2 regions of the Bacillus sp. CGMCC 1.60114 genome follow, and region 1 is predicted to be linked to the other one. Evidence: riboswitches for the same ligand, from Rfam matches in the RefSeq annotation. Region 1 holds a riboswitch; the other holds the start of a gene.

Region 1 (10,418 bases):
GAGAAAGTAGTCTCTTTTTCTTCACCACGAGACGCAAAAAAACATGGCATTGCTTTCGTAACACAAGAAGTTGATCACGGATTGGTTCCAAATTTGTCTGTACTAGAAAATGTACTCCTTGATTATTTAGCAATGCAAAACAAAACATTTTTTTCAAAATCAAAACTCGTACAGCTTGCAGAACATTATTTGCATGCTGTACATATTGATCTGAATGTATGGAAAGACATTTCAAATTGTTCTTTACACGAAAAACAATTGCTTCTCATTGCTCGTGCCCTATCAAATAAGGCAGCTTTTCTCTTATTAGATGAACCTACTTCTTCACTTGGTCCAAAAGAAGCAGCAAACTTCGGTAATTTATTACAACAATTAAAGGCACAAGGAATTGGAATTGTTTTAATTTCTCATCGCATTTCAGAAATTCGGCAATATGCAGATGTTGTAACTGTATTACGAGACGGAAAAGTCGCACTATCTGAAGCCACTTCTGCAATTACCGACCAACAAATTGTTGAAGCGATGACAGGAAAACAAATGACAATGCATGCAAATACACAAAGCAAATTAGAAACACCATATATATTTCAAGCAGACAATCTTTATGTATATCGGAATCGTCCTCCTCTTTCCCTTCACATTCGCAAGGGGGAAACAGTTGTTATATATGGGTTAATAGGCAGCGGGAAAACGACTCTTGCAGAAACATTATTTGGTGCTCGCCACTCTTATGTAGCAGAAATTAATAAACAAAACATAAAAATTAAAACTCCGCGTGATGCCATTCAAGCAAAGATTGCGCTCGTACCCGAAGAACGAAGAAAACAAGGGTTATTTTTATCGGAAAGCATTACAGATCATTTAAATTTACATCAATCCGGCTGGAAACAATTACGTTCAGAAAGAGCTCATACAGAAGCAGCCATTTCTTCATTTCGTATTTCGCCAAACGATCCAAATGCATTTGTGCATTCACTTAGCGGGGGCAATCAACAAAAAGTTTCTATAGCAAAATGGATCGGATTTACACCAAACATATTTCTTTTTGATGAACCAACAAAAGGAGTAGACGTCGCTGCAAAACAAGATATCTTTCGATTTATTAAACAAATCACAGCAGCTGGTAGCTCGATTATATATTTCACTGGAGAACAAGATGAAGCATTACAAATCGCAGATCGCATTCTTGTATTAGCAAACGGAGAATTTATAGGAGAATATCGTCCACATGAACTATCTCCAGAACAACTTTTACATCTATCTGAAGGGAGCCATTCCATTGAATCTAGTTCATGAAACAAAATCAAAAAAGCAACTTATATCTACTAATCTTTTCTATCAATTTAGTACAATTGCTATTATTATAGGTGTTACTATTTTCTTTTCAATTGTAAATGATTCTTTCTTAACTTATAAAAATATTAGTGATATTTTACGCTCTGTTTCTATTGTTACATTACTTGCCATCGGAGTTACATTTACATTAATTGTTGACGGTTTCGATTTATCAGTTGGATCAACAGCTAGCTTAGCCACAATTGCTTCTGCAGCATGTCTTGTTTTATACAGACAGGAATTGTTACTTACACTACTAATCCCCATTTGCTGTGGGGTATTAGTTGGATTACTAAATGCATTACTCATTATCCGTATTAAACTACCTGATTTACTTGCTACATTAAGTGTGATGTACATTGTTAACGGAATTCACCTAACATTTTCAAAAGGCTCTTCTATTTATGAAGGAATGCCTAGCACGAACGGAACTGCTTCCGGACATTTTATTCCTTCTTTTTTATTTATTGGCCAAGGTTCTATCGCAAGTGTCCCGGTTCCTGTAATAATTATGCTTATCACTGTACTAGCTTCATATTTATTTTTAGAAAAAACAACGTATGGACGCTTCTTTTATATGACAGGCGGAAACCGTGAAGCTGCTCGATTAGCCGGGATTCCTACAGATCGTTACCGTTTATACGCCTATATGATCAGTGGGCTTCTCGCTTCTATTGGCGGCATCGTTCTTAGCAGCCGTATTGGGACTGGTCAAGTATCAGCTGGTGCACCGCTATTAATGGATGCTGTCGCTGCCGCTTATATTGGCTATGCAATGTTCGGTGCAAAAAAACCGAACGTAATTGGAACTTTTCTTGGCTCTATTCTAATTGGTATTATTTTAAATGGTTTAACAATGATGAATGTTCCTTATTATGCTCAAGATATTGTAAAAGGAAGTATCCTCGTTGCTGCTCTTGCTTTTTCATTTACTAAAAAGAAGATTTCTCGCTAAAACAAAGGGTGACTCCTATAAAATTGAGTCACCCTTTGTTATTTAGCAAGAAATTGCATTAAATCTTCATACGTTTTCTCAGCATCTTGAAATCCTTGCTCGTACAAGCGCTGTAATTTTTCTGGATTCTTCTCCATACGATCCACTTCTAATTGTTCTGTCGGACGAATAACGAATATATTCCCAGCTGCTTCTTCTTTTTCAATATAATGAAGTGTCTCATTATATATTTCGTAACGAGCTAGCATTGTGTTTACTAAATTAGGATATCTTTTATACGCTTTAGTTGCAATCCAGCCAAATTTTGATTTTTTCTTCGCATAACCTTTATTTCTTGTTAAAACAACAACTGACTTTTGATAACCATCTACCTGTGCCTTCCGAACAGGAATTGGATCTGAAATTCCGCCATCCAATAGCTTTTTCCCGCCAAATTCTACAACAGGTGCTACAAATGGCAATGAACTTGATGCCTGTAATAATGTTAATGCTTCTTTCTGAGTACGTCCTTTTTCAAAATAAACAGGCTGTCCAGTTTCACAATCCGTCGCTCCTACAAGCAAACGCTGTTCCGTATTAAAATAGGTTTCAAAATCAAATGGAACATGCTGCATTGGGATTTCACGAAAAATAAAGTCCATATCAAACAGCTGACGCTTTCTCCACAAGTTTTTATACGATAAATATCTTGGATGCGTCACATATTCAATGTTCACTGTTTTATTTCTTTCTTTTTGTCTTGAAAGATACGACGCTGCATTACATGCACCTGCCGATACACCAACCACATATGGAAAATATAAATCGTTTTCCATAAAGTACTCCAATACACCCGCTGTATATACACCACGCATACCGCCACCTTCTAATACTAAACCCGTATTTTCAAGCATCGCTCTCTCTCCTCGTTCTATATATGCTTATTAACTATTCACATTGTTAAATATCTCTTTCTATTATATATAAAATTTTTAAGAAACCATATTCAGACGACTTACAGAATAGAAAAAATCGTATTCATATACATGAATACGATTTTTTTGGCATACTCTATCCCCGCTGATCTGCCACAATATGAATATCAATATTCGTCGTCTGTCTCATAATCTCATTTACAATCGAACCTTTTCGAATTTCTTCCCATCTTGTTCTTGCCGATTGACCGAGCAAAATTTGCGTTACCTGTAATTGTTTTGCAACTTGAATAATCGTATCAGCAGGCTTATTTCCTTTGGCCTCTTCTAATAAAAATGTAGCATCAAACTGGCTCGTTAAAGCCTTCCATTCGGCAATAACCTGTTTCTTTGCTTCTGATAAAGATTCAATATTTTCTCTTTCTACATTTAATACATATAACTCCGCATTTAAACGGTTTGCCATACGCCAGCCTCTACGAATGAGCTTTTCTGCTGTGGAACTATATTGGACGCAAACGAGAATTTTTTCTTTCACTCCAATTGGTTCTTCAGCAAATTGACTAATTTTCTCATCCATATCATCTGCAACTTCTCGAAGTGACAGCTCACGGAGCGCACCTAAATTATTAAGGGTAAAAAAATGATTTAAGCTGCGTTGAATTTTTTCTTCCTTATATATCTTTCCATCCATCAATCGTTTTCTAAGTACTTCCGGTGTTACATCTACAAGCTGAATTTCATTTGCCTTTTGTAATATAAAATCAGGAATGCGCTCCCTTACTTTCACTCCTGTAATTTGTTCTACAATATCATGAACGCTTTCCAAATGCTGAATATTAAATGCAGATAGAACATCAATACCAGCATCCAATAATTCTTCCACATCCATATAACGTTTTTTATGTTTAGAGCCTGGAATATTCGTATGAGCCAATTCATCGACAATGACAACTTGCGGTGCCCGTTTTATAATTGCTTCAACATTAAGCTCTTGAAATACCTTTCCTTTATAATGAATTTCTTTTAAAGGAACAGCTTCTAAATCAGCAATAGCATCGTCTGTTTCTTTTCGTCCATGAGTTTCAATTAAACCAATAACAACATCAATGCCTTCTTTTCGCATCTCTCTCGCATCAAAAAGCATTTTATAACTTTTTCCCACTCCGGGAGCTGCTCCGACATACAGCTTTAATTTCCCTCGATTCAGTTGCCGAATATATTCTAAATATTCTTCTGGTGTACGCCTTTGGAACGTTGGCTTATAGTCATCTGCATACATCACAAATTCCCCCTACCCCTACCAAATAATGCTACCCCAATCCCTTAGATTGAGGTAGCATTGTTACTATCCCGCATTAACGGGCAGTAAGATCCCCCACCTTAGATTCAGAGAAAAGCGAAGAAGATAGGTGGGGAATAACTGCCCGTAAAAGCCCGATTGGTTCAACTAACCATCAGTGTGGGATAAAGCCCCCCACTAATGGAAGTTTCACTTTATCTCATCATTTTTTGTAATTCTAGATTTAGCTTTAATACATTGACACGATCTTCACCAAATAGTCCGAGTGCTTTTCCTTCTGTTTGAGATTCAATAAGCTTATTAATTCTCTCTTTCGGAATATTCGTTATTTTAGAGATGCGATCTACTTGTGCGTAAGCTGCTTGTGGACTAATATCAGGATCTAATCCTGAACCGGAATTCGTTACTAAATCCATCGGAACCTCTGAAACAGGAACTGTTGGATTTTCCTTCTTCCAATTTTCTACACTCTCTTCTACACGTTTTAATAAATCTGGATTAGATGGTGCATAGTTATTAGATCCGGATGCTTCTGCTTTATATTCTATACTAGACACACGTCCATGAAAATAACGTGGATCTGTAAAATTTTGACCAATTAATTTTGAACCAATCACTTCATTTTTTTCATTATATATGAGACTTCCGTTCGCATTATCTTTCATAACCGCTTGTGCAATTCCTGTGACAAGTAATGGATATACAAGCCCGCACACAATAAGAAACGTAAAGGTTATACGAATGACAGGTGAAAGTATCTTTTGTTTTTCCAACATTTTCATTTCCCCTTTTCCTTAAATGAACAGCCCTACAATCATGTCAATCAGCTTAATACCAATGAATGGAACAATCATTCCACCAAGTCCATAGATAAGTAAATTACGTCCTAACAATGCATTAGAGCTCATCGGTTTATAAGCAATTCCTCTCATCGCTAACGGAATAAGCAGCGGGATAATAATCGCGTTAAAAATAAGCGCTGATAAAATGGCTGATAACGGTGAATGTAATTTCATAACATTCAAAGCTTCCATTTGTGGAATTGCCAATGTAAACATTGCTGGAATAATCGCAAAGTATTTAGCAATATCATTGGCGATACTAAATGTTGTTAATGCACCGCGTGTCATTAATAGCTGCTTACCAATTCCTACAACCTCAATAATTTTCGTTGGGTTTGAATCTAAGTCAATCATATTTGCTGCTTCTTTTGCTGCTGCAGTACCGCTATTCATCGCCAGACCAACATCCGCCTGTGCTAAGGCCGGTGCATCATTTGTACCATCACCAGTCATGGCAACAAGCTTTCCTTTTTCTTGCTCTGCTTTTATTACTGCAATTTTATCTTCCGGCTTACATTCTGCTACAAATTCATCCACACCTGCTTCTTTTGCAATTGTTGCGGCAGTAAGTGGATTATCACCTGTACACATTACTGTTTTAATTCCCATTTGACGAAGCTGTTCAAATCGTTCGCGCATACCTGGTTTGACAGTATCTTTTAAATAAATTAATCCGTAAATACGATTATTCGCTGCAACTGCAAGTGGTGTACCACCTTCTTTTGCAATTAAATCAGCTTTTTGATTTAAGTCTTTCGGAATTGTACCGCCTTGTGATTGTACCCATTCAAGTACAGCACCAACTGCACCTTTTCGTACTTTTGTACCATCTACTAAGTCAACACCGCTCATTCGTGTCTCGGCTTTAAATGGAACAAACTCACCTTGCTCAGCAAGTGTACTGTTATAAGAGAATGCTTTTGATTGTACGTATTCAATAACCGAACGTCCTTCTGGTGTTTCATCTAACACGGAGCTAAGCGCTGCCCATTTTGCAACTTGTTCAATTGTTTCATTTCCCACTGGCAAAAGCGTGTGCGCCATACGATTACCGAATGTAATCGTACCTGTTTTATCTAAAATAATTGTATTAATATCACCCGCTGCTTCAACTGCTTTACCACTCATTGCTAAAACGTTAAACTTCGTTACACGGTCCATACCTGCAATCCCAATTGCGGATAACAAACCACCAATTGTTGTTGGAATTAAACAAACAAGAAGTGCAACTAGTATAGACGTATCAATTTGAAAACCAAGATAATTCGTAAAGATTGGTAACGTAACAACAACGATTAAGAAAATAAGTGTTAAACTCGTTAATACAGTGTTCAGAGCAATTTCATTTGGTGTTTTTTGACGAGATGCTCCTTCTACTAAAGAAATCATTTTATCTAAGAAAGATTCACCAGGATTACTCGTAATTTGAATTGTAATTTCATCACTAACAACGATCGTACCACCTGTAACGGAGCAAAAATCACCGCCAGCCTCTTTCATAACTGGTGCAGATTCCCCTGTAATAGCTGATTCATCAACAGATGCTAATCCGCGAATAACTTCCCCGTCACTTGGAATCATTTCGCCTTGCTTTACAATAACAACGTCGCCTTTTCTCAGTTCAGTTGCTGAAACTTGAACAACATTTCCATTCTCTCTTATTACATTTGCAAATACATCTTTTTTAGATTGTTTTAACGAATCAGCTTGCGCTTTTCCCCGTCCTTCTGCCAATGCTTCTGCAAAATTAGCAAACAAGACAGTGAATAATAGAATAAGAGAAACCGTTATATTGAACCACCCTGGTATATTTTTAGATACATTCGGTAGAAATGATAAAATCAACGTTAGGAAAAATCCAATTTCCACCACGAACATAATAGGATTTTTCACCATAACTCGCGGATCCAATTTTACAAACGCTTCTTTTATGGCATGTGTAATAATGTCATGATCCATTGTTTTTGCTTGTCTTACTTCATCTTCTGCTCCCATTTTTGGTGATGCAATCGATTGATTTGGTTGTTTATCTTTTACCACTACAGGTTTCATCATTTACCCTCCATTACTTCAATGTAAGAAATTCTGCGATTGGCCCTAACACTAACATTGGGAAGAACGTCAATGCTCCAACAATTACGATTGTTCCAATGAAAATGCCCCCAAATAAACTATTATCTGTACGGAATGTTCCGATTGTTTCTGGTACTACCTTTTTCTCTTTTAATGAAGACGCTACAGCCAACATTGTAATTAAGCTGAAATAACGTCCCAAGAACATCACGATACCAGTCGTAATATTCCAAAATGCTGTGTTGTCTCCTAAACCTTCAAAACCTGAACCATTATTCGCAGCCGAGGAAGTATACTCATATACAACTTGTGTTAAGCCATGAAATCCTGAATTCGAAATCGCATCTGTTCCTAAATGAGTTGAAAATGCCAACGCTGAAAATCCTAAAATAAGTAAAGGATGAAATAGTATTGTTACCGCAATCAATTTCATTTCCTTGCCTTCAATCTTTTTCCCTAAAAATTCTGGTGTACGTCCAACCATTAATCCCGATATAAAGACAGCGATCATTGCGTACATAATAATATTGACAAAACCTGCGCCAACTCCGCCAAACACTGTGTTTAACATCATATTTACAAGTGGTACCAATCCACCAATTGGCGTTAACGTATCATGCATGGTATCAACAGCACCTGTTTCCGCTGCAGTTGTTACAGTAGCATACAGTGAAGAAAATACTGTTCCAAATCGAACTTCTTTCCCTTCCATACTGCCTTGATTATGCTGCATACCCATTTGATTTAACGCTGGATTTCCATGTAATTCTGCCGTCACAATTGTTGCAAATCCCATTAAAAACACAATGAATAGAGAAGCGAAAAGAACACGTCCTTGTTTTTTATTCCCAACCATTCTTCCATACGTAAATGGTAAAGCTGTTGGTAACAGCATCATCAGCATCATTTGTAAAATGTTACTTATTTGACCTGGGTTTTCAAATGGATGCGCCGAATTTGCTCCGAAAAATCCTCCGCCATTGTTTCCTAATTCCTTAATAGAAACGAAAGAAGCAACTGGACCACGTAATATGCTTTGTTTTGCCCCTTCAATTGTATGAGCTGTAACGGCTCCGTCCAACGTTTGCGGTACACCAAGAGCAACGAAAACCAACGCAGCCACAAACGCGATTGGAAGAAAAACCCTTGTTAAAGCACGTATAAAATCTACGAAGAAGTTCCCAAGTTCCTTACCTGCTAACCCTCTTATAAAAGCCATTACAAGCGCTAATGTTGTTGCTGGCGCTGTGAACATTAAAAACGTAATCGCGATTAATTGTGATAAGTACGATAAACCATTCTCGCCGCTATAATGCTGTAAATTTGTATCTGCCATAAAACTAATAGCTGTATTAAAAGCAAGCGTAGGCTCCATGCCTTTAACATGAGCTGGATTTAATGGCAGCACGCCTTGTAAGCGAAATATGAAATATACGACAACAATCATAAAACCATTAAGAGCAACTAATGATAGTGCGTATTGCTTCCAACTCTGGTTATAAGGCTTAATACCCGAGATTTTGAAGATGATTTTTTCAACAGGGCCAAATATCTTGTCTAATTTACGATTCCCTTGGAACGCCTTCTCTAAATAAATCCCCATTGGTTTTGCAACAAGAACAAATAATAGCATTGTAATCAAAACTGCAATCCAAACCATAATAAACGCTTCCCCCTAATTAAAACTTTTCTGGATTTAGTAACGCATAAACTAAGTACACAGTAAGTGCGGCAACAATAATAAATACTGCAATACTCATTACTTCTTCCCTTCCTTCACAACATGATCCGACCATCTTGCAAGAGCAATCATTGATCCAACTAACACGATTAAAATCCCTATCATAGCGATATCTAACATTATCCATCCCTCACTAAATGTAAAATTTTACCATTAAGAGCATAAAAAAGAACACTGAGGATCTACTCAGTGTTCGAAAATGAACAACACAAAAGTAAACCTCCTCTCCAAACGCTTACGAGGTTAGCTGTCGGATTCGGGCCTAAAGAGTAGCCCTACTTTCGTCATGAAAGATTCACCCCAAGTGACAATGCACAAAATTGGTTCCCCCGCTCCATTTCTGGACTCAGCGATATCAGGTTGTTTTTTGGAAATTTTATGAACAATTTATGAAAGTAAATATACTCCTCTAAATTTCACTTGTAAAGAGGTGAAATAGCTAAAATATGAAAATATAAGACCTGTTAAACGCTTACATTAATGGAAAATACTCTTTTATCATCCTTTTTCTTTTGTTTTCTTCTTTTTTCATGAAATAGACATTCTTTTGCAAATTTAAAACAAAAAGGTTATCTCAATACATGAGATAACCTTCAAAATAATTAATCTAAATCATGAAAAAACGAACGTAAATTACGCCCCCTAACATATACTTGCACTAATTCTGCATGTTGTTTTTCATATTCGATAATGTCTTGCTCTAAATATAAACAAATATCTTCTGGTGGAAGAATTACAGATGGCTTCGGAAAAATTGGATCATATTCAACTAGCTCATGTACTCGTTCTAATGATAGAGCCCAGCGCGTTGCTAAATCACGACAAAGGAATATTTTCATATTCGTTTCCTCCGCTCCTACTCTAAAATCAAAAACGAAATGTTATCACAAGTTGTAAACACTACTAAGTTAGCTCCAATGGCTTCATAGAGGTGCTTTCGATATTGTTTATTTCGCGTGACAACCGTAATAGGTGCATGAAAAGAAAAGTGAATACGCTCCGCAAAAAAACTAATTGTGGATAATTCATCTCCTAGCAAAATCACTCTTTTAATTCCTTTACACATTTTTACAATTATTCTTGCATCATTTGGACAGCAATACGCTTGCTGAAATCCACAAGCTTTCACTTCATTAACCATATGCTCATTCTCTGTGAAAATGATTATTTTACTTTGTAAAGGCGCTAAACTTTGTAAACTCTTAATTTTTTCCGCTTCTCCTACACAAATGAGTGTGTACTCTTTCTCCTCATC
Region 2 (21,025 bases), on a different contig from region 1:
GAGTTTCGTCAATCATCGTATCTTGAGTAACAATTTGTTTTAAAATGTTGCTCATAATTGGCCCGTTATGAATGGTTTGTTCTGATAATGTCCGCACTTCTCCCGTTAAATGAATATTTGTTGTCAGTTTATAATGCGGTCTAATCGTTTCATATTGTGCAGGGAAGATTGTACGAAATGACATGCCTGCTAAATAATTCGCTTCGTAATCGAATAAAATGATGATTTGTTTTTCGAGTTCATCATTGTAAATTTCACGTAACGTATGAGTAGCTTGCCATGGATGAATCGGTAATAGAATGTAGTCATCTATTTTATCGCCAAGTCTTATTTCTGCTTCTACTTGAAGTACAGGTTCAAAAGAAAACAATAATGCATTCCAATTTTGTTCTTCCATAAAAGCAGCGCTTACATAATCTTGGTGTACAGCTACAAAGCACAATGGAATTGTATTTTTAAACTCAGCTGAATAGGCAAGTGTTTCCTCCGGACTTAAACCTTTTCTCATTTTTGCACCAGGGTGACAAGGGTGACCTTCTATAACGAGTTGCTCAAAAAAGGCATATGGATCTTGCGCCCCCAAAGCTGCTTGTAGTGTTGAAACATTCTCAGTTTGTTCATGAAATGCATAAGCAAGAGCTAAATTGGCAGCGCTATTTGCAAGATCATCTTCAAACATATGAAAATAGGAATGCGGTCCTTGCCAATCTTCATGTAGTAACAATGCCAATACTTCATTTGGATGCGTAATTTCTGTTTGACTAGATGGTGAGACGAGCATGTACGGTCCCTTTACAACAGGTCTTTCAAAAGCATATATGTGTTGAATCGGTATAAGTAGATATGTATTTTGTTGTTTGAAATATAGTCCCTGTATCATTGGAAACTCATCGAATCGATGAATATGAGTGTTTATATAATCTAGTAAATAGTCAGGGCAACGATGCTCTGAAAATGGCACAAATATTTCGTTATGTTTTTGAAATGTAATGCCAGCCTCTACCATGTTACATATATTTTCACGTATGAAGGACGATAGCAATCGTTCAAGTATACCAGCTCGTCCTTTTGGAATCATTTGTTGATATGTTTCGTGTAGTGGTGCGTAATGTTGTTGTAAAAAAGAAAGTAAGTTTTGTTCCTCTACTGCTAATGTTTGAATTTTATTAAGATTCATAGAAACCACCTTTCTCAATTTTTAAGTCTTTACAAAGAAGTTGGAATATTTTATATTGTTTTTACAGTGATATTGATAATCAATTTCAATTATAAAAGATACATTTAAAAATGCAACAAAAAATTCGAGGTGGTTCGTATTCGTAAACTCTTTTTTAGTAGTTCATTTTTCTTATTTATGGGGAATTGGCTTGGAATGACTGCAATCAATTGGTACGTCTATGATTTGTATCATAGTGCTACATATTTAGGATGGATAAACTTTGTACGGCTTATTCCAATTGCATTGTTTAGTGTATATGCAGGGAAGCTTTGCGATTTGTATCCGCGTATTAAGTTAATGAAGTCGTATTCATTTTGGGGGCTAGTGGTTACAACAGTACTTGCTATTTATGTTGTGTTTGTTACTCCTTCGTTTTTTATTTTTCTTCTTTTCTCATTTGTAAGGGGAGTAATTAGTGCATTAGAAACACCAAATCGAAATACGCTTCTTTCGGATATTGATACGAACAATCAAATTAGTAAACTGATATCTATGAATTCGTTTGTGATGAATGCTTGTCGCTCGACAGGGCCGGCAGTAGCTGGATTTCTAATCGCGGGGGGACATATTGAACTTACATTTACAATGCAGGCAATCTGTTCACTTATTGCATTCATTCTTGTATTACCAATGAAAGATCGAACGATGAAAAAACGAAAAGAAAAGAAAAAAGCAAGTTGGAAACAAATTGTCCAATATTTCTCTCATGATCATATGGGAAGAAATATTTTTATCACATCAATGATTACAATGGCTTTTGGCTTTTCATATACGTCAGCACTGCCTGTACTTGTTTCTCATCAATTTATTGAGAATGCAGAAGTATTCGGCATTGCGATGTCTTCGGCGGCAATAGGCGCCATTATAGCAACTATTATTCTTCCTAGAATATTAGAGTATATTTCAGAAATTAAGATTTATTACATGAGTTTAGTTTTGTTTTCTATTAGTATAGTGCTCCTCATTATTAGTAATACATTTGTGTTTTTTATACTATTATTCTCTATCGGACTTTTTGGACAGTTGTTACGTTCTAGTAACCGTGTGTATTTTCAAAACAATGTTCGTGAAGAAGAACGAGGACTTATGCTTAGTGTTGTATTAATGGATCGAGGTATGATTCCACTCGGTTCAATTGTAGTAAGTTATGCCCTTGAATACGTGGGGATTTCTGAAACATTTGTGATGATGGGTACTTTATGTATGATCCCATTGGCATTTCAGTATATAAAAGTGAAACAACGAAAAGGGAAGGTGAAGAATTTTGTCCATTCAAAGTAAACAAGCTAATCGAGTACAAGCAGAATATCGTATTTTAAATCGTTTTTGTAATGCGCTAATTCGTGAAAAAAATTTATTAGAAAGTTGTGCTGTGCTAAAGCATGATTATGGTATTGAAATTATCGATTGTATGAATGAAGCAGAATTATTATTAGAAGTGCAACAAGAAGGGGCATTTGAACGATACGAATTTTCCTTTCCGCTCCGGTTTAAAGTAAGAGGGCATGTGAGATGGATTGATTCATTACAAATGTTTTTTGCGGAAGTAGCACCATTCTTTCAGCTTCATGTTTCAGATTCCTTGCAGAAAGAATTACAGAACAGTGTAGAGAATTTAGAATTAGCTTATGAAGCATGGGAACAAAAACAAGAATGGGTAAAGCAGCAGCTTGAAACAAATTTGATGTTTTTTGCAAAATACAAACCAAATAATCTATGCCAATTCCTTGAAGAACTAAAAAAATGTATGTCGTTTGACGAATTATTATATACAGAGTCATTAGTAATCGAAGGGCATCCACTTCATCCTTCCACAAAAACAAAACTTGGTTTATCAAAAGAGGAAGTAAAACGTTATGCTCCGGAATTTGAGCAATTTGTTCCGTTATATGTATTGCTTGTTCATAAAGATGTAACAGTAGTTACAGGAGATAGCTTTGCACAACCTTTATTATACGAAAATTTACCAGATTTATATGAAACGGCTTCTGGACTATTAGGAAACAGAAGGGACAAAATAGAAGACTACTATCCATTTCTTGTTCACCCATGGCAATATGAGCATGTACTAATAGAGGAGTATGGGGAAGATTTAGAGGAAGGGCGTATTATTCCGATTCCATATCAGCTTTCGTCCAAAGCAACGCTTTCATTTCGAACAATGAATCTATTAGAATTACCGTACCATGTTAAGCTTCCAGTACGTGCGCAAGCCACAAGTGCAGTTCGAACAGTGTCATCAGAAATAACTGTAAATGGGCCAATTCTTTCTACGCTATTTGATAAGATTTATGCAAAAGAGAAAGAGCTATCACAATCAGTAATTGTTGTTCGTGAACGAGTTGGAGCTACTTATACTAAAAATGATGATTTTCATTTAGGAAGAAATCTAGCATTTATTTTACGAGAAAGTCCAAATACATATAGGCAAGAGGGAGAGTTACTATGGGTTGGAGCTAGTTTAACAGCAAGCAATCCATTAAAAGAAGGAGAGCCTATTATTGTAGATATGATGCGTACATATTTTGGAACAGAAACAATTGGCAAAAAAGAGGTATTTCACTATGTCGCTCATTACACTGAGAGAGTTATGATTCCTTTACTGCAGCTTGTTTTACAATATGGAATAGCTTTAGAAGGACATATGCAAAACTCTATTATTGTTACAAAAGGCGGAGAGGTCCAACGTATTTTTGTACGTGATTTAGGAGGAGTGAGAATTCATAAAAAGACATTAGCGAAGTCAGTGGACATTTCTGAGGTTAAAGAAGCGGTTGTATTTACAGATGATATGAATGAGGTTTATAACAAGTTTATTCATTCGGTACTGCAAAACCATTTTGGGGATGTATTATTTACGTTAGCCCGCTCGATAGATAACGTACAGGAAATAGAGTTATGGAGAATTGTTGCTGCTATTGTTGAAGAATACATGGTAGATGCAACTGAAGAGCAAAAGGCAGCTATATTTGCAAAGCAAATTGAAACGAAAGCATTGTTCTCAATGAGAATACAAGATCAAGCAAAATCTTATTTATATACAAGTTTTCATAATCCGCTTTGTATGTAATAGGAGGAATGAATATGCTGCCTAACATGAAAGTAAACCTTTCAAAATTGAAGTATAATGCCATGATAATGAAACGATTATGCGAGCGTTCAAATATTGTATGTTTTCCTGTAACAAAAGGGGTCGGCGCTGCAGAAGAAGTGATTGAAACGCTTCAAGAGGCAGGGTATACAAAATTTGCTGATTCTAGATTACAGCATCTTTATAAACTTCGTTCTATTGTTGGAAAAGAGGCTGAGCTCTTATTAATTCGTGCACCAGCTTTATCAGAAGTAGAAGAAACGGTTCTTTGGGCAAATATTAGTTTGAACTCTGAACTATGTATCATAGAGGCATTAGGAAGAGCAGCGAGAAGATACGGAACAACGCATCGTGTGATTCTAATGGTTGATTTAGGTGATCTTCGAGAAGGAATGATGCCATATGAAGTGGTGGAATCAGCGCAGAGAGTATCGAATATACCTGGAATTATACTCGATGGTATTGGAGCAAACTTTACCTGCTTTAGCGGTGTTATTCCAACTGAACATTCTTTGCAAGAATTAACGCAATTAGCAAAAGTAGTAGAGAAGGAAATTGGAAAACAGCTTCGGTTTATCTCGGGTGGTAATTCAAGTTCGTTACCACTTATCATGCAAAGAAAACAGATTGGACGTGTTAACTCTTTACGGATTGGAGAAGCTATTTTTCTTGGGAAAGAAACAGCGTATGGAAAAAATATTTCTTTCATGTACCAAGATGTATTTTCAATTGAAGCGGAAATCATTGAAATAAAAAGAAAGCCGTCTATGCCAAAAGGCGTTATTGGAAAAGATGCATTTGGTCAAGTCCCGTATTTTGAAGATAAAGGTGAGCGACTACGAGCGATTGTTGCAATAGGAAGGCAGGACCTTGATATTAGCGGTTTACGACCTTCTGATAGAAATATTGAAATTCTTGGTGGAAGCAGTGACCATTTAATTGTTGATATAACTGATAGTACACCGTATAGCATAGGAGATAAAATGACATTCGTTCCAGCGTATAGTGCATTGCAAAGCGGCATGGTTTCTCCACTTGTACGAAAAGAATATGTATATGATGATGTACTGCAAAAAGTGCTTATCTTATAAAGTGAAGAAAATAAGTGGGGGCTTCATCCCTCACTTATTTTTTTCGCTTTTCCCTGACTCTGGAGGTGGAGGGATTATTGCCAATGGCCTTTAAATTTCGAGATGAAAATCGTTAGAACGGGAGAGTGTGTGAATCATTGTTACGAATATTTTCTTAATAAAATGGTAATATTTATTATTTATTGATATTTTTAGTAAAATGAAAAAGAAGGTATTATATTCTAAGGGGATGAAACGATGAAGTATAGAGTTGAAAGAGATACATTAGGAGAAATGAAAGTTCCAGCTGATAAATTATGGGCAGCGCAAACGCAGCGAAGTAAGGAAAACTTTCCGATTGGAATAGAACGTATGCCTCTTGAAATTGTGCGGGCATTTGCGATTTTAAAGAAGGGTGCAGCGATTAGTAATCAAAAATTAGGAAAGTTATCAGAAGAAAAAGCAACTGCAATTGTAGAGGCGGCGGATGAAATTTTAGCAGGAAAATGGGACACACATTTCCCACTTGTTGTTTGGCAAACAGGAAGTGGTACACAGTCTAACATGAATGTGAATGAAGTGATTGCAAACCGAGGGAATCAAATTTTAAAAGAAAAAGGACTTGAGGGACATATTCATCCAAATGATGATGTGAACATGTCCCAAAGTTCAAATGATACGTTTCCAACAGCACTTCACGTTGCTTGTGTTATTGCAGTAGAAGAACAGGTATTACCGGCAATAGAAAAATTAAAAGAAACTCTAAAAGAAAAAATAAACGCATTTTCACATATTATTAAAATTGGTCGTACTCATTTACAGGATGCGACGCCGTTAACGTTAGGACAAGAAATTAGCGGATGGTATCGCATGCTTGAAAAAACAGAACGGATGATTATAGAAAGCAGTACATATATGAAAGAGCTCGCAATCGGTGGTACTGCGGTTGGAACAGGGATTAATGCTCATCCGAGATTTGGTAATATGGTTGCTGAAGAAATTAGTAATTTTACGGGAAAACAATTTGTATCAGCATCAAATAAATTTCATGCGTTAACAAGTCATGATGAAGTTGTTTACACGCATGGGGCGCTAAAAGCGTTAGCAGCTGATGTAATGAAAATTGCAAACGATGTACGCTGGCTTGCAAGCGGACCGCGCAGTGGTCTTGGTGAAATTACGATTCCAGCAAACGAGCCAGGGAGCTCTATTATGCCAGGAAAAGTAAATCCAACGCAAAGTGAAGCTTTAACGATGGTTGCAGCGCAAGTCATGGGAAATGATGCAACGATTGGCTTTGCAGCAAGTCAAGGAAACTTTGAATTAAACGTCTTTAAGCCGGTTATAGCGTATAACTTTTTGCAGTCAGCTAGATTATTAGCAGATGCAATTGCTTCATTTAACGATAATTGTGCAGTAGGTATTGAAGCAAATGAAGAAGTGATACGGCAACATTTAAATAATTCTTTGATGCTTGTAACAGCCTTAAATCCACATATCGGTTATGAAAATGCAGCGAAAATTGCGAAGCATGCACATAAAGAAGGATTAACATTGAAAGAAGCAGCAATGCAATCAGGATTATTAACAGAGGAACAATTTGATGAAATTGTAGATCCAAAGAAAATGATTGAGCCGAAGGAATAAATGAAATACTTTATAACAAAGAGGATTCTCACTTGTTTTATTAAGTAATATAAAAACCAGGATATTCTTGATTAAGATAAAATCTCTTATATAATATTATAGTTTTTATAAGAGAGGAAATGAAGAGAATAGATACAAGTAGAGATTATGTGCTTGATCTATTCTTTTTTTGTACAACATATGACCTCATTTACTACAACATAGAAGAACCGGTGTTGCAGTAAAACCCTTAATAAGCTGTGTACAAAAAAATGAAGACCGCGCGGTCTTCATTTTAGTCGACATAGTTCCCGTTATCGGTAGTTAACTTAAGTTAATTAGAAAGAACTAATACGTTCTATTAAAATGAAACTAAGTTTATATAGCCAATTTCTTTATATAGGGGGAGTGACAAGGTTTTTGCTTTAGTCCGTTACATAGGTTCCAATAAAAGTAACAAGGATATCCAAAATCTCTATGCTCTTTCTCTAATCTGACGCACAGCTTTGATAATATTTTCTCTGCTTGTTTCTGATAAGATAAAAATTCGTGGCATGGTTGGAATCTCAAACTGAGTGTGGTTATGAAATAAATCTAATATAAAGGTACCAATCGGATTGTTTTGCTGATTTTTGACTACGCTCCAAAGCATTCGATCGCGTTTTTCTATTGGACCCCATTCTTCTAAGGAATCATGCAAATTTAGCCTATTGACAATAAAACCGGCCATTTTAAATTGGTCAAATACCGGGGTCATCAGTTTGGTTGAATAGAGTCCATATGTGGGTTCCCCTATTTTTTCATAGGATTGTAAAAATTCATCGTAATTTTCCTCGAGTACCCTCTTCCATTGAGAAATAACATGGTTCTCAATCAATCTCCCAATTTCCTTAATCGACATGTCCGGTTTAAATGCTAAAGATAACTCTCCCATTTTAAATACCTCCTAAAATTGAAAATATTTATAAATAACAGTCAGCACTTACTGCTATTTATATTATTCCATTTTATGTAAAACGACGAAAGGAATTTCACTTTTGACATTTAAAAAAGCAACATGATTTCATCTATATCTCTTGTAGGGGTCTCGCCAACAAAATGACATAAAACCTACGTTAAGACATTTTTTGGAAGTGAAAACCTTGATTTTTCTACGCTAAGGAGTTTGCTTCACATTAAAAGGCAATAAATAACCTAAAATCAACTGTATCAAAAAGGTGAATAAATAATTTTGTTTCGTATTTTTGTTGAGAAAAAAGCAATAAATCGCTTAACAACGCACTTCAAACAAAGTATTGTAACAAAAACATACATTATTGTTACTGTACAAATAATTCTTAATTAATTGGTATTTAATAGAAACTATCATTTTATAATAACTTCATGAATAACAATATAGCAATTTAATAAAAAGTAAAAGGAGGTATTTGATCGTCTTTAATATTAATTACTAGATAGGTGGTTGCATGAAAAAAAAAGTAATGATGGTCTTGTTACTTGTATTAATTCCTACATTAATAGTCAGTGTCATACTGTTTGAGAACTCTACTGCTTCACAAACTTTTACTCCTAAAGATGAAAATTTAAAAACTGAATTAACAATCTTAGAAGCAATTAAACTTGCATATCCTTCTGCTTTGGAATGGAATAAAAACGCTCAATTATTACAGGGAGTTAATATAGACAGAGATAAGCCCGGGAAGTCAATTGGGAGCAATGGTAAAAGAAAATACTGGAATATTGATTTTGGGGTGCCAGATACTAATAAAATATTTTTAGTCACTATCTATGAGGGGAAAATTGTTGAAGCAAAGGATGTAACCGGGAAAGGTGATTCTCCTTATCCTAAAGAAGGGTTTATAAGATTGGAAGATATTAACTACGACTCTCCTCAGTTACTTAAAAAAGCATTAGAATTAGGTGATATTCATCCAGGTAAAGATTGGGCTAAAGGCTATAATTTTATGATTAGAAAAGACCCAGAGACAAAAATTACCCTGATATTAGTAATAGGTTGGAATGCCGACAATAAAAAAATGGTAGCGGTTTATTTTAATACCACAAATGGAAAACATCTTGTAACATCAAAATAAAGTATGTGGACTAAGAGATGTAAATAATAAATATATATGTTACACTTCTTTGTTATTTATGTTTAAATACCGGTTTTTTGTCTTGTAATTACATACTGAAAAAATAAATTTACTCTGTAACTGATAATAATATTTGTTAAAATAGCAAACATTATTTATTTGTGTTTGAAAATAGGTAAACGATACGTTTAAATGTTTGATTTTGTTGTGATATTATAAATGAAAATAAACTAAATCATAATTTGTTTGTTTTTAAAATAAACTTTTTAGGGGATTGTTTAGCATGAATGATATTTCGGAATGGTTTTGGAATGCCTCAGTAGAAGAATTGAAAAAAGGATATGTATTCGAGAAGGAAACTGAAGAATACATTTGTTTAGCGTGCGGAGCTAGATTTGTGAAAGGTATTATTTATCAAGAGCAAAATGTTTTTTATGAAGCAGAGAAGTTTACGCAGCTTCATATCGCAAATGAACATACTTCTATGTTCGACTATTTATTAGGATTAGATAAGAAGTTAACAGGTTTAACGGACTTGCAGAAGAAGATGATACAGTTCTTTCATATGGGTCTAAATGATAAAGAAATTGTGAAGGAAATGGACGGTGGAAGCACATCAACAATTCGGAATCATCGTTTTACATTAAGGGAGAAGATGAAACAAGCAAAGGTGTTTCTTGCGCTTATGGAGTTGTCAGAAGAAAAGGCGACGAATCAATCTAAATTTCTCCCTATTCACCGTACAGCTACGATGGTCGATCAACGGTATAACATTACAGAAGCAGAGAATGAAGAAGTTTTAAAATCACATTTTACAGAAGGATTAGACGGACCGCTTTCTACATTTCCGAAGAAACAAAAGCGAAAATTAATTATTTTGAAACATTTAGTGAAAAAGTTTGATAGTAATCAAAAATATACAGAAAAAGAAGTTAATGAGATTTTAGAAAATGTATATTCTGATTATGTCACGTTAAGAAGATACTTAATTGAATATGGTTTCATAGACAGAACAACTGATGGAAGTCAGTACTGGGTGAAATTATAGAGAACAATATTGAGAAAGTGAAAGGAGAAAGGAAATTGAATAGAAGAGAAGAATTAAAACAACTGTATAAAGAAACAGAAATAGAATCTGGAATTTACTGTATTAAGAATATGAAAAACGGAAAAGTGTATGTAGAGAGTACGAGGAACTTAAAAACTATGAGTGGAAGACGACTTTTACTTAATATGGGTTCTCATACGAATAAGGCATTGCAAGATGATTGGAAGGAATACGGGGCAGATGCTTTTGAGTTTGAAATATTAGAAGTGTTGAAAAAGAAAGCTACTGGATATTTTAACGCAAAAGAAGAATTGAAGAAACTAGAAGAGAAATGGTTAGAGAGTTTAAAGCCATATGGAGAGCGTGGATATAACCGCGATGCATCTCGATAAAAGGGGAGATGAAATTTGAAAATAAATGAAGAAGGAACAGAAAGTAAACCAATATGGCGTTCTATGTCTATGTTTCTCATTCCTTTACTTTTAAGTAATGTATTGCAGTCGCTTGGACAGCTGTTTGGTATGGTAGTGGTGGGACGTTGGCTTGGCATTAATGACTTAGCTGCTATTTCGGCCTTCTTCCCGTTGTTTTTTTTACTTATTTCATTTGTAATTGGTATTGGTTCTGGTAGCTCAATTTTAATTGGTCAGGCTTTTGGAGCACGTAATGAAGAGCGTTTGAAAGCGATAGTTGGTACAACGTTGACATTTACGTTTGTTCTTGGAATGGTTTTGGCAATTATAGGAAGAGTATTTACAATGGATATTATGCGCCTTGTTGGTACGCCAGAAAACATAATTAATATAAGTGTTGACTATGCACGAATTCTATTTATTTCTATGCCAATTTTGTTTTTATATTTTGCTTATACGACCTTTATGCGTGGTACAGGGGACTCTAAAACACCATTTTATTTTTTAATTGTTAGTACAGGACTAAATATGGTATTATTACCTATTCTTATTTTTGGTTGGTTAGGTCTGCCGAAACTTGGTGTGTACGGTGCAGCATATGCTTCTGTTATATCAACAATTGTTACATTTATTATTCTGTTAGTTTATTTAAGAAAAACGAAACATCCATTGCAATTTGATGCAACAGTTCGAAAGTATCTTCGCATGGATTGGGACTTGTCAAAATTATTATTACGTCTTGGCATCCCAGCAAGTATTAATATGATACTCGTTTCATTATCTGAGATTGCCGTTATTTCCTTTGTAAATCGTTTCGGATCAGACGCAACTGCGGCGTACGGAGTAGTAAACCAAGTAGCAAGTTATGTACAGATGCCAGCGGTGAGTCTTGGGATTACTGTTTCCATATTTGCAGCGCAGTCCATTGGAGCAAATCAATTTGATCGCCTGCAAAAAGTAATCCGAGCGGGACTTGTTATGAACTATGTAATTGGAGGAATATTAATCTCTTTTATTTATTTGTTCTCAAAAGAAATTTTAGCGCTCTTTTTAACGAGTCAGAGTACGATTGATATTGCACATAGTCTCATTATGATTACGTTATGGAGTTACTTAATTTTCGGTCATGCGCAAATTATTGGTGCGACAATGCGTGCGAGTGGAACTGTATTGTGGCCCACTATTTTTGCGGTTATATCGATTTGGGGTGTGGAAGTTCCAGTGGCCTATTTCCTGTCGTATCATACGAGCCTTGGGATAAAAGGAATATGGATTGGATATCCAGCTGCATTTATTGTGAGCTTACTTTTACAATACGGATACTATCGATTGTCGTGGAAGAAGAAACGAATTACGCGTCTTATTAGCTAAAGGTTTGGTATCATTTTTCTTGTTAAGCAAATGAGCGTTAATAGAGATAAGATACAAAAATAATGATGTGAACAAAAAACCCCCTTCTAGATTGCTTATCTGGAGGGGGTTTTTTATCCCGCTATTTTGAGCAATAAGATCCTACCTTGAGATTCAGAAAAGATTGAAGAAGAGAGGTGGGAGATAACTGCTAGTATATGCTCGATGGGGTAGGCTTTCTATTAGTGATGAATGAAGGAATCCCTTATTTACGGAAGTCTTACTTTATATGGTTTTGGTGAAAGTGTATTAATTTAACCTAAATAAATATCCATAAAAAGGAATGCCTGTTTTTTATGATTGGTAGCATATTAAAAATATAGGAGGTGATATAACATGACAAATAATAATAGTAGAAGCCGTAATCAAGTATTAGTTCAAGGAGCAGAAAATGCAATTGATCAAATGAAATATGAAATTGCCCAAGAGTTCGGTGTGCAACTTGGAGCGAACACAATAGCTCGTGCAAATGGATCTGTTGGTGGTGAAATTACAAAACGTTTAGTAGCATTAGCTGAACAACATCTTAGTGGTGGATTTACTCGTTAATTTTAGTTAAAAACATAATAAAATAAAGTAAGCTAAAGCATGTATATCCTATATATTTTCTTTATCTATATGCATCTTAGTAAGGTAAATCATCATAATAATCACATATTTACTCAAAGGTTGTTAATAATCTTTAATCAACTTTAAGTATTTTGTTGGGCAAACTCTATCATAAACAACAAAATGTATAGATTATGGGTAAGGTGTTTCCCATGAATTACAAGAATTCTTTTGTTGGAAGAAACATACTTAAAAACTTATTTTTAATACTTAAAAGAATTTTTATAATAATATTTTCTATAGGAGGACATCGTAAAATGGGTGTGTTAAGTGGGAATCCTCAGAATGAGCCTTTACATTATGGAGAAGTATTCGACATCTGGAGTTATCTTCTTGCGACGCAGGGAGCAATTGCTGGACATCAAGTATTTATGAATCACACAGGTGATCAAGATTTGAAGAAATTCTTAGAAAACCTAATTGAAAATGATATGACTTCTGAAATAGAAGAACTAAAATCTCTTTTAAAACTGAACGGAGTGGCTTTACCACCGGCGCCTCCAGAAAGACCTGTTGCATCTATAGAGGATATTCCGCCTGGTGCACGTATTAACGATGCAGAAATTGCAGCGGCTGTTTCTGCAGGTCTTGCAGCAGGTTTAGTAACTTGTAGTCAAGTTATGGGAAAATGTCTTCGAGAAGATGTAGGTATGTTATTTGGACAATTTCATATGAAAAAAGCACAAGCTGGGGTAACTTTACTACGTCTAAGTAAGAAAAAAGGGTGGGTAGTTCCTCCGCCATTACATGTTCGAAATTCTGAACAAGCTTAACCAAATAAAAAAAGTGGCTAAAGGCCACTTTTTTTATTCCGATTTATCATTTGTATCTTTTCTTTTTTCAGATAAATTCATTTTTGGTATTGTGGAATGATCTATATACTCATCTGAAAACTCCGTAGCATACATATCATGACGTATAGATGCTTGACGTGATTTATCATCTGTATGTAAAACCAGTTTCTTCATATAAATATGAAAAAATATCTCTATGACACTAATAAGAAGAGCTGACCAAAATGAAGATGCTGTAATAATCCGATTTGGAGTTAAATCTGTAAGAAAATAAGTGAATATCCAGATTCCAAAAAAGTTTAAACCCAAATCAGTAATTGTAGCAACCGTGTTTCCATACTGGGATAAAACAAATAAATCTCCTATTAGATAGGATGCCCCTGTGATTATTAATGAAATAAATAACAGTCTGGGAGTCGAAATATTTTGAAATATACCGAATGTCACGAGTAGTACTGCACTAATAGCGGTATATTTAATTAATAAGGCAACAATATGCTTCATCGGTATTCCTCCACTTTCATGTAGCAATAAAATTTTTTTACTTTCAAACCCCTATGTTATATTGTGCTGATAATTTTTTTAAAAATACTGGAAGTTATAAACATAAACTGAATGCACGAATTGAATAAAAAACTGATTGTGCCTTCATAAAACACAACCAGCTCAGTCTTAAATATAATTTCCATAATAAGGAATAGCGATTTTGTCGAATTCCATTACTAAATGCTGCAAACTATCTTTAAGCTCCTCTCCAAACAAAGGAAGACCATGACCTGTTATTACAGCTGTAGGATTTAATTCCTGAAGTTTTTTTACTGAGTCCCAAGCCTTTTGCCAATTGGTAGTAAAATATCTAGGTGGTCCATTTATTTCTTTTTCTTGAGTTAAGACTTTATACAATGAGTCTTGCTTTACTGTAACGAATGCGTCTCCAGCAATTAGGAAGTGATCTGTATTTCGGAATAGAGAAATATGTCCAGGAGTATGCCCAGGGGTATGTATCCAGCGCCATTCAGGCATATGAGGAATGCTTCCATCTAAAGGTAACTCATGTATATGCTCACCTAAATTAATTCCTTCGTTTGGAAACCAAGGGGAGATTTTTGCTACAAGTCCTCCTTCTACGGATCCATCTGGTTCTGGATAATCTTTTTTGCCAGTTAAAAAGGGGATTTCTAATGTATGGGCATAAACGGGTACATTCCACTTTTTTACTAACTCAACTACAGAACCAACATGATCAAAATGACCATGTGATAATATTATTGCTTTTGGTTTTGTGCCCTTCCCGAATTTTTCCTCTGCAAATTCTATAATTAAATTTGTTGATTTTGGCATTCCTGTATCAATTAATATCCACTCATTTGTTTTTGAAGGATTTCCTACAAAACATACATTTACAATTTTTATACATAAACAATAGACATGAGGTGTAACTTCTATACTCTTTCCGCTAGTAAGAGAAGTTAAAGGTAATACTGTATTGTCAAAACTACTTTTTAATTCTTGATTTAATTTGTCTCCCATAAGAGATCCCCCCTTTGTACATTTTCTCTTTATTATGTGGACTTACTAAAAAAGTATAACTTTCCAAACGACTTTAATAATTTACTTTATATATTCGTGCAATATAAACATAGGCGTTGGGAATAGTAACTTTAGTATTAAAAATTAAAATTATGTTTTTGAAATGCAGCCCTTAAGGAGTGAATATATTACATATATGGATAAAAAAGAAAAATGGAGCTTATGGGCACTTTCATCTGTTCCTTTAGTTATGACACTTGGAAACTCCATGTTAATCCCGGTACTTCCATTAATTGAAAAGAAATTAGATATTAATGACTTTCAAGCTTCTCTTATCATTACTGTTTATTCTGTTGTCGCTATTATTTTAATTCCTATAGCGGGTTATTTATCCGATAAGTGGGGAAGAAAGAAAGTGATTATACCTAGTTTATTGATAGCAGCTATAGGGGGAGGGGTTACAGGTTGGGTATCATGGAAACTTGAAAATCCTTATACATGGATTTTAATAGGACGGATAATTCAAGGGATTGGCTCAGCTGGAGCAATGCCTGTTGTGATTCCTTGTGTCGGTGATATGTTTCAAGATGAAAAGCAAGTGAGTATTGGTTTAGGTCTAGTTGAAACATCAAATACATTAGGAAAGGTTTTAAGTCCGATTTTAGGCTCTTTACTAGCTTCATTTGTTTGGTTTCTTCCTTTTTGGTTCATCCCGGTTTTGTGTATAATATCCATTATTTTAATTTTCTTTTTTGTGAAGCCGCCTAAACAAAAACAAGAAGCTCCTCCATTACGTATCTTTCTTCAAAATGTGAAGTTGATTTTATGTGAGAAAGGACGCTGGCTTTTTCCAATTTTTTTACTTGGAGGCATTATTATGTTCATTTTGTTTGGTGTCCTTTTTTATTTATCCTCTATTTTAGAAAAGCGATATCATTTAGATGGCGTTTGGAAAGGCTTTGTACTAGCTATACCGTTAGCTTCACTTTCTCTTACTTCTTATATAACAGGAAAAAAGATTGGAGATAAGAAAACAATAATGAAGTGGTGTATAAGTATTGGCTTTTTTGCATTAGGAGTAACATTAATCATTCCAATATTTTTTAAAAATATTTACATCATTATAATGAGTCTTGTCATTAGTGGAATTGGGATTGGTGTTGCTCTTCCTAGCTTAGATGCTCTAGTAACAGAAGGAGTCCAGAAGGAACAGAGAGGGTCGATTACATCTCTTTATAGCTCGATGCGATTTGTAGGAGTAGCTGCAGGCCCTCCGTTGTTTGCAGTATTAATGAAAGGGCCGGATAATTATATATTTTATCTGTCAATTTTTTTAGCATTTATAGGAGCTTTATTATCTTTACTATGCATTAAACCGAAAAACGCTCAATAAAAATGCAAATTTAAACGTTGAACCAATCGGATTTTTATGGGCAGTTATCCCCCACCAAGCTTCATCGTTTCTCTTTCAATCTTGAGGTGGGGATTTTACTGTCCGTTAATGCGGGATAAAAGAAATAGAAGGTAAGTTATTAGAAGTTAGCGAAATTATTGAGGAGAAAGAATGGCGTAAATGGGGAGAGGATATAATGACATCCTTTTTAATTATTGTAGGCGCTGGTATCCTTGTGTTAATTAGCCTTATTCATATGTACTGGGCATGTGGTGGAACTTGGGGAAGTAAGGTTGTTCTTCCGATGAAAAAAGATAGCAGAGAATATGCTTTTGTTCCGCGGAAAATAGGGACTTTCTTAGTGGCACTTGCCATTCTATGTTTTGCTGTGATCCTATTAGCACAGAGTGGATACTTGTCTTTCTGGAATCCGAGTCGTTATACAAAATGGGGATGTATGGCTTTAGCTGGAATTTTCTTGTTACGTGCAGTTGGTGATAGGAAGTATGTCGGGATCTTTAAAAAGGTAAAGGAAACAAAATTTTCAGTGTATGATTCATGGTTATACAGTCCGCTTTGTTTGTATATTGCACTTTCTTTTGTAGTGGCAGTTTATAGTCATTAGTATACGGAAGGAAACCTTTCATCAATAAGGAGTTTCTATTTAAATTTATTTAATAGTTTGTATTTTTTGTATTTTCTCTCTTTACAATAATAATTTAGAGGAGTATATTATCAAACAAATAGCAAATTTTATAGCCGAATATCGCTTAATCCACTTAGGAGCGGGGGAACCAATTTTGTGCATTGTCACTTGGGGTGAATCCTTTTTAGGTAGGGCTACTCTCAAGGCCCGAATCCGACAGCTAACCTCGTCAGCGTTTTGAGAGGGGGGGACTTGTGTGTAAAAACACTAGGTGCAACCTAGTGTTTTCTTTTATTCTATTGATGGTAAAAATTTACAATTAACTACGTATGATAGAAAATAATTGTAGAGAAACAGAGGGGAGAAAAAGGATGAACTGGCTTACAAGTCTAATTACAATTTGTCTATTTGTAGTTATAGCAAAACCAATGGGAGATTACATATACAATGTGTTTCAGAAAAATGGACCATTCCAAAAGGTATTTGGTCCATTGGAAAAATTTTTGTTTAAAGTCGCAGGAATTAAAGGATATTGTCAAAGCTGGAAACACTATTTGTTTTGCTTAATCATAACAAACTTGTTTTTTATCCTTGTTGTGTATTCCATATTTCGATTACAGGGGATGTTGCCGTTAAATCCAAACCATGTTTCAGGAATGGAGCCGACATTAGCATTTCATACAGCTATCACGTTTATGACAAATGCGAATCTACAACATTATGGGGGCGAAAGTAGTTTATCTTATTTCTCTCAAATGGCTGGAGTAACGTTTATGATGTTTGCAGCACCTGCAACTTCAATGGCGATTGGTATTACGTTTGTTCGCGTCTTAGCAGGTAAAAAAATTGGTAACTTCTTTGTTGATTTTGCTCAATCTATTACAAGGGTGTTATTACCAATTTCATTTGTGACATCGCTAATTTTTCTAGCGCTAGGAACACCGCAAACACTGGATTCTACGATTATCGCAAAAGCGCTGGAAGGGGCGGAGCAGGCAATTCCTCGTGGACCAGTAGCGTCTTTACTTTCTATTAAAGAACTTGGAGATAATGGCGGAGGATTTTTCGGAACTGTTTCAGCACATCCTTTTGAAAATCCAAATATGATTAGTAATGTACTCCAGATGCTGCTGCAAATGTTAATTCCAATGGCATTTCCTTTTGTATACGGAAGAATGGTTGGTAATCGGAAACAAGGCCGGATGCTTTTTGTATCGATGTTCATTTTGTTTATTATTGGATTTTCTATACTTGCCATATCTGAATTGAAAGGGAATCCACTGTTAAATCAAATTGGTATAGACAGTTCTCAAGGAAATATGGAAGGGAAAGAAATGCGTCTTGGCGTGATATCTTCTGCTTTATATGCAACTGTTACAAGCGCTTCGGGAACAGGGGGTGTAAATACAACACATGATGCATATACCATTAGCTAGTAAAATGCAAAAAAAATAAAGCAGAAACGTCTTTAATATATGACGCTCTTGCTTTTAGGGAAAATAGGTAAGTAATCTTTACCATTGCAGAAGGTAATATTTTCTTCTACAATCAACTCATAACAATTCTTGGTTTGCGTTTAAAAAACGTAAATACAAAATGAGTTGTTTGCTAAGATGTTCTCTTTGAACTTCATCCAGGCCTGCGAAAACCGTTTGGAGTTCATCGAGAACATTTTCTAAGTGTTTTTCACTAGTTGTAGTTTTTCTACCCATCAATGTATCAACAGATACATCAAAAAAATTCGCGATGCGATTGAGCGAAGCTAAGTCAGGTTCATTAAAATTATTTTCAAGGTTATTGATCTGACTTCGACTTAATTGCACTTCCTCACCAAATTGAGATTGTGTTAGACCTAAGCTGTTTCTAAACTTTTTTAAATTTTCTCCAAAAGTGTTCATGCTTTCATTATAAATAAGGCAGTTTTTTTAAACTATATATGACAGGTAATTTGCCTGTTTTATTTTATTTGACATATAATTTTTCGTTTTTCTCTAAACGGCATAGAACAAACGTTCTTTATGTGATAAACTATTTTTGGAAATAGATCAGAGAATTTTGAAAAAACTTTCTCAATACTAAAATTGTTAAACGAGTAAAAATCTTCTAAATCTTTATGATAAAATAATTTTAACAATAAAAGGAACGAAAAAAAGACCCATATGAGCGTATTCAAGAGGATGGTTGGCAGACACACTCTTGAGCGTTCCCTAACCGTGCATAGGAAACATTTGCTACATACGAGTCACATCCAAGTATAACATAAAAGTTTAATACTCTCTTCTCGTATTTTGGTTTCTAAGTTGAGAAAGTGTTAGGGTGGTGTCCTGTTCAGAAAAGGGATGTGATTTTATGAATGAGTTAATGAAACGTATTAGAAAACAATCTGAAAGAAAAGAGTTAACATTTCCAGATATACAAAGAAAAACTGGAGTCGATCGAGTAGTGATTACAGATGCTGTTACAGGTAATACAGCTGAAATGAAATTTGATAATTTTTTACTTGTAGCTTCAGTACTTTTTGATGATATGGAAGAAAGAAGAGAAGTGTTAAATGAATTTATCATGCATTGTAAAAGCGATTTAAATATTAGGAAAGCACTATGCTATTGTCAAGGAATCGGTGAATACAAAGTTATAGACAAACTAATAGAAAAACATCAGAAAAATAAAAAGTTGAAGAAGTATTTTAAAATTTACAAGTTATATAATCTTAGGAATCAAAATGCAACTCGTGGGCAAGCAATGATTGATGAGATGGATAAAATAGCTTTTTCTAGTGATCCAGAAATTCAAGTTTTAACAAATATGTTATACAGCTTTTCTATGTATGATATTTTTAATTACCGTGCTATGCTCCCGTATTCAGATAAAGTAGAAAAAAATCTAAATGAAATAAACAAGGGATTTATAAAATCGTGTTTAGAAATGCACTATAATGACAGAATTGCATATATAAACCTTTTCAATGAGGATTTAAATGCATGCAGAGATAAGTGCAAAGAAATATTAAATTCAGCACTTGAGGCACCTGTTATTAAAGCCACAGCACTATGCTGCCTTGGAGAGAGCTACCTATTTACCGATGTGTTGAAAGCGGAAAAATACTTATTACAAAGCATCAAGTATTTAGTTGATAATGGAATTTTGAAAAGTAGTAGAAAATATAAATCTTTCCAGTCCACATTGGCTTTTTTATATATAGATAATGGTTTTAATTTAGATAAAATAGACTTTACTAGTATTGATATATCTGAGATTGCATATTACGAAGGTCTATATGGTGATAAAGAAAAAGCTTTGAAAATTTTTGAAGAATTAGCAAAAGAAAGAAAATTCGAATCGCCATTTATTTTGTACTATATTTCCAGAATTGACAATGATATACTGTTACTAAGACAAGCTTTAAAACGTTTTGAACGTGTTGGAAACTATCATTACGCTAATGCAGCCAAACGTGTATTAGCCTCAATGGAGGAGCGAGTAGGATGAAAAAGTTAAGTATTGTGGTATTAAGCATCATGAGTGCATTTACTTTTATTTTAGGTACAGGAACAGTAGATCAATCAAGCCAAGTTAAAGAGCCAGTACAATATATGTCAGTTGAACCTGGTGGTCATTAATATAAAAATTTAATAACAAAAAGGAAGACGTTGCTATTAATTAGCAGCGTCTTTCGTACTTTTTGGGGAATGTAGGATTTAGGTAGAGTGGCAAAAAATCGACACCTAATAATTACCAATTTATATGGGAGGAAATATACATGCTTAATCAAGGGGGAGCGGTACAAATGGGAAAAGAAGGCGTAAAACAACAAGTAAAGCAAATGATTGGGGAATTAGTAGATGATACAAAAGCAAGCTGTGATGTGAAATATATCATGGAGGAGCTGTATAAACAAAATCTAATGACGAAAGATGAGCTAGATCAAATTATGAATATTTTCCAAACAAAAAAGGAATAGCATTATGGCTAATCCTTTTTTTATTAGTTCAGTTTACGTTGCATAACAATTTGTAATAAAGCCATTACTTTTTCGGCTTCTTCTTCATTAAGTTCTCGTCCATCCCAGTTGAGTTTTCCATG

Evidence for each region. Region 1 has a riboswitch for cyclic di-AMP ahead of ACFQZ1_RS25585 (signal peptide protein). Riboswitches for the same ligand answer to the same signal wherever they lie in the genome.
Region 2: linked by a shared signal. The riboswitch ahead of kdpA (potassium-transporting ATPase subunit KdpA) and the one ahead of ACFQZ1_RS25585 (signal peptide protein) in region 1 are both predicted to bind cyclic di-AMP.

The regions. Positions count from the first base shown of each region.
Region 1 is NZ_JBHTHG010000119.1:15,109-25,526, reverse strand. Features, by position in the region: gene ACFQZ1_RS25625 (sugar ABC transporter ATP-binding protein) at 1-1,296, shown strand, start outside; gene ACFQZ1_RS25620 (ABC transporter permease) at 1,280-2,290, shown strand; gene ACFQZ1_RS25615 (patatin-like phospholipase family protein) at 2,329-3,183, opposite strand; gene kdpDN (KdpD-like non-kinase potassium sensor) at 3,341-4,486, opposite strand; gene kdpC (K(+)-transporting ATPase subunit C) at 4,702-5,283, opposite strand; gene kdpB (potassium-transporting ATPase subunit KdpB) at 5,302-7,401, opposite strand; gene kdpA (potassium-transporting ATPase subunit KdpA) at 7,415-9,082, opposite strand; gene kdpF (K(+)-transporting ATPase subunit F) at 9,102-9,182, opposite strand; gene ACFQZ1_RS25585 (signal peptide protein) at 9,182-9,283, opposite strand; cyclic di-AMP (ydaO/yuaA leader) riboswitch at 9,382-9,525, opposite strand; gene ACFQZ1_RS25580 (hypothetical protein) at 9,766-10,002, opposite strand; gene ACFQZ1_RS25575 (hypothetical protein) at 10,020-10,418, opposite strand, start outside.
Region 2 is NZ_JBHTHG010000014.1:29,383-50,407, forward strand. Features, by position in the region: gene ACFQZ1_RS07750 (IucA/IucC family protein) at 1-1,177, opposite strand, end outside; gene ACFQZ1_RS07755 (MFS transporter) at 1,307-2,500, shown strand; gene ACFQZ1_RS07760 (IucA/IucC family protein) at 2,484-4,289, shown strand; gene ACFQZ1_RS07765 (alanine/ornithine racemase family PLP-dependent enzyme) at 4,304-5,401, shown strand; gene fumC (class II fumarate hydratase) at 5,639-7,027, shown strand; gene ACFQZ1_RS07775 (DUF6022 family protein) at 7,482-7,940, opposite strand; gene ACFQZ1_RS07780 (hypothetical protein) at 8,473-9,099, shown strand; gene ACFQZ1_RS07785 (DUF2087 domain-containing protein) at 9,383-10,147, shown strand; gene ACFQZ1_RS07790 (GIY-YIG nuclease family protein) at 10,183-10,539, shown strand; gene ACFQZ1_RS07795 (MATE family efflux transporter) at 10,603-11,931, shown strand; gene ACFQZ1_RS07800 (alpha/beta-type small acid-soluble spore protein) at 12,307-12,519, shown strand; gene ACFQZ1_RS07805 (DUF3231 family protein) at 12,837-13,352, shown strand; gene ACFQZ1_RS07810 (YndM family protein) at 13,386-13,877, opposite strand; gene ACFQZ1_RS07815 (MBL fold metallo-hydrolase) at 14,046-14,903, opposite strand; gene bcbE (bacillibactin exporter BcbE) at 15,100-16,296, shown strand; gene ACFQZ1_RS07825 (DUF3995 domain-containing protein) at 16,493-16,921, shown strand; cyclic di-AMP (ydaO/yuaA leader) riboswitch at 17,054-17,193, shown strand; gene kdpA (potassium-transporting ATPase subunit KdpA) at 17,314-18,378, shown strand; gene ACFQZ1_RS07835 (helix-turn-helix domain-containing protein) at 18,496-18,840, opposite strand; gene ACFQZ1_RS07840 (AimR family lysis-lysogeny pheromone receptor) at 19,292-20,431, shown strand; gene ACFQZ1_RS07845 (hypothetical protein) at 20,428-20,562, shown strand; gene ACFQZ1_RS07850 (hypothetical protein) at 20,703-20,903, shown strand; gene ACFQZ1_RS07855 (helix-turn-helix domain-containing protein) at 20,927-21,025, opposite strand, start outside.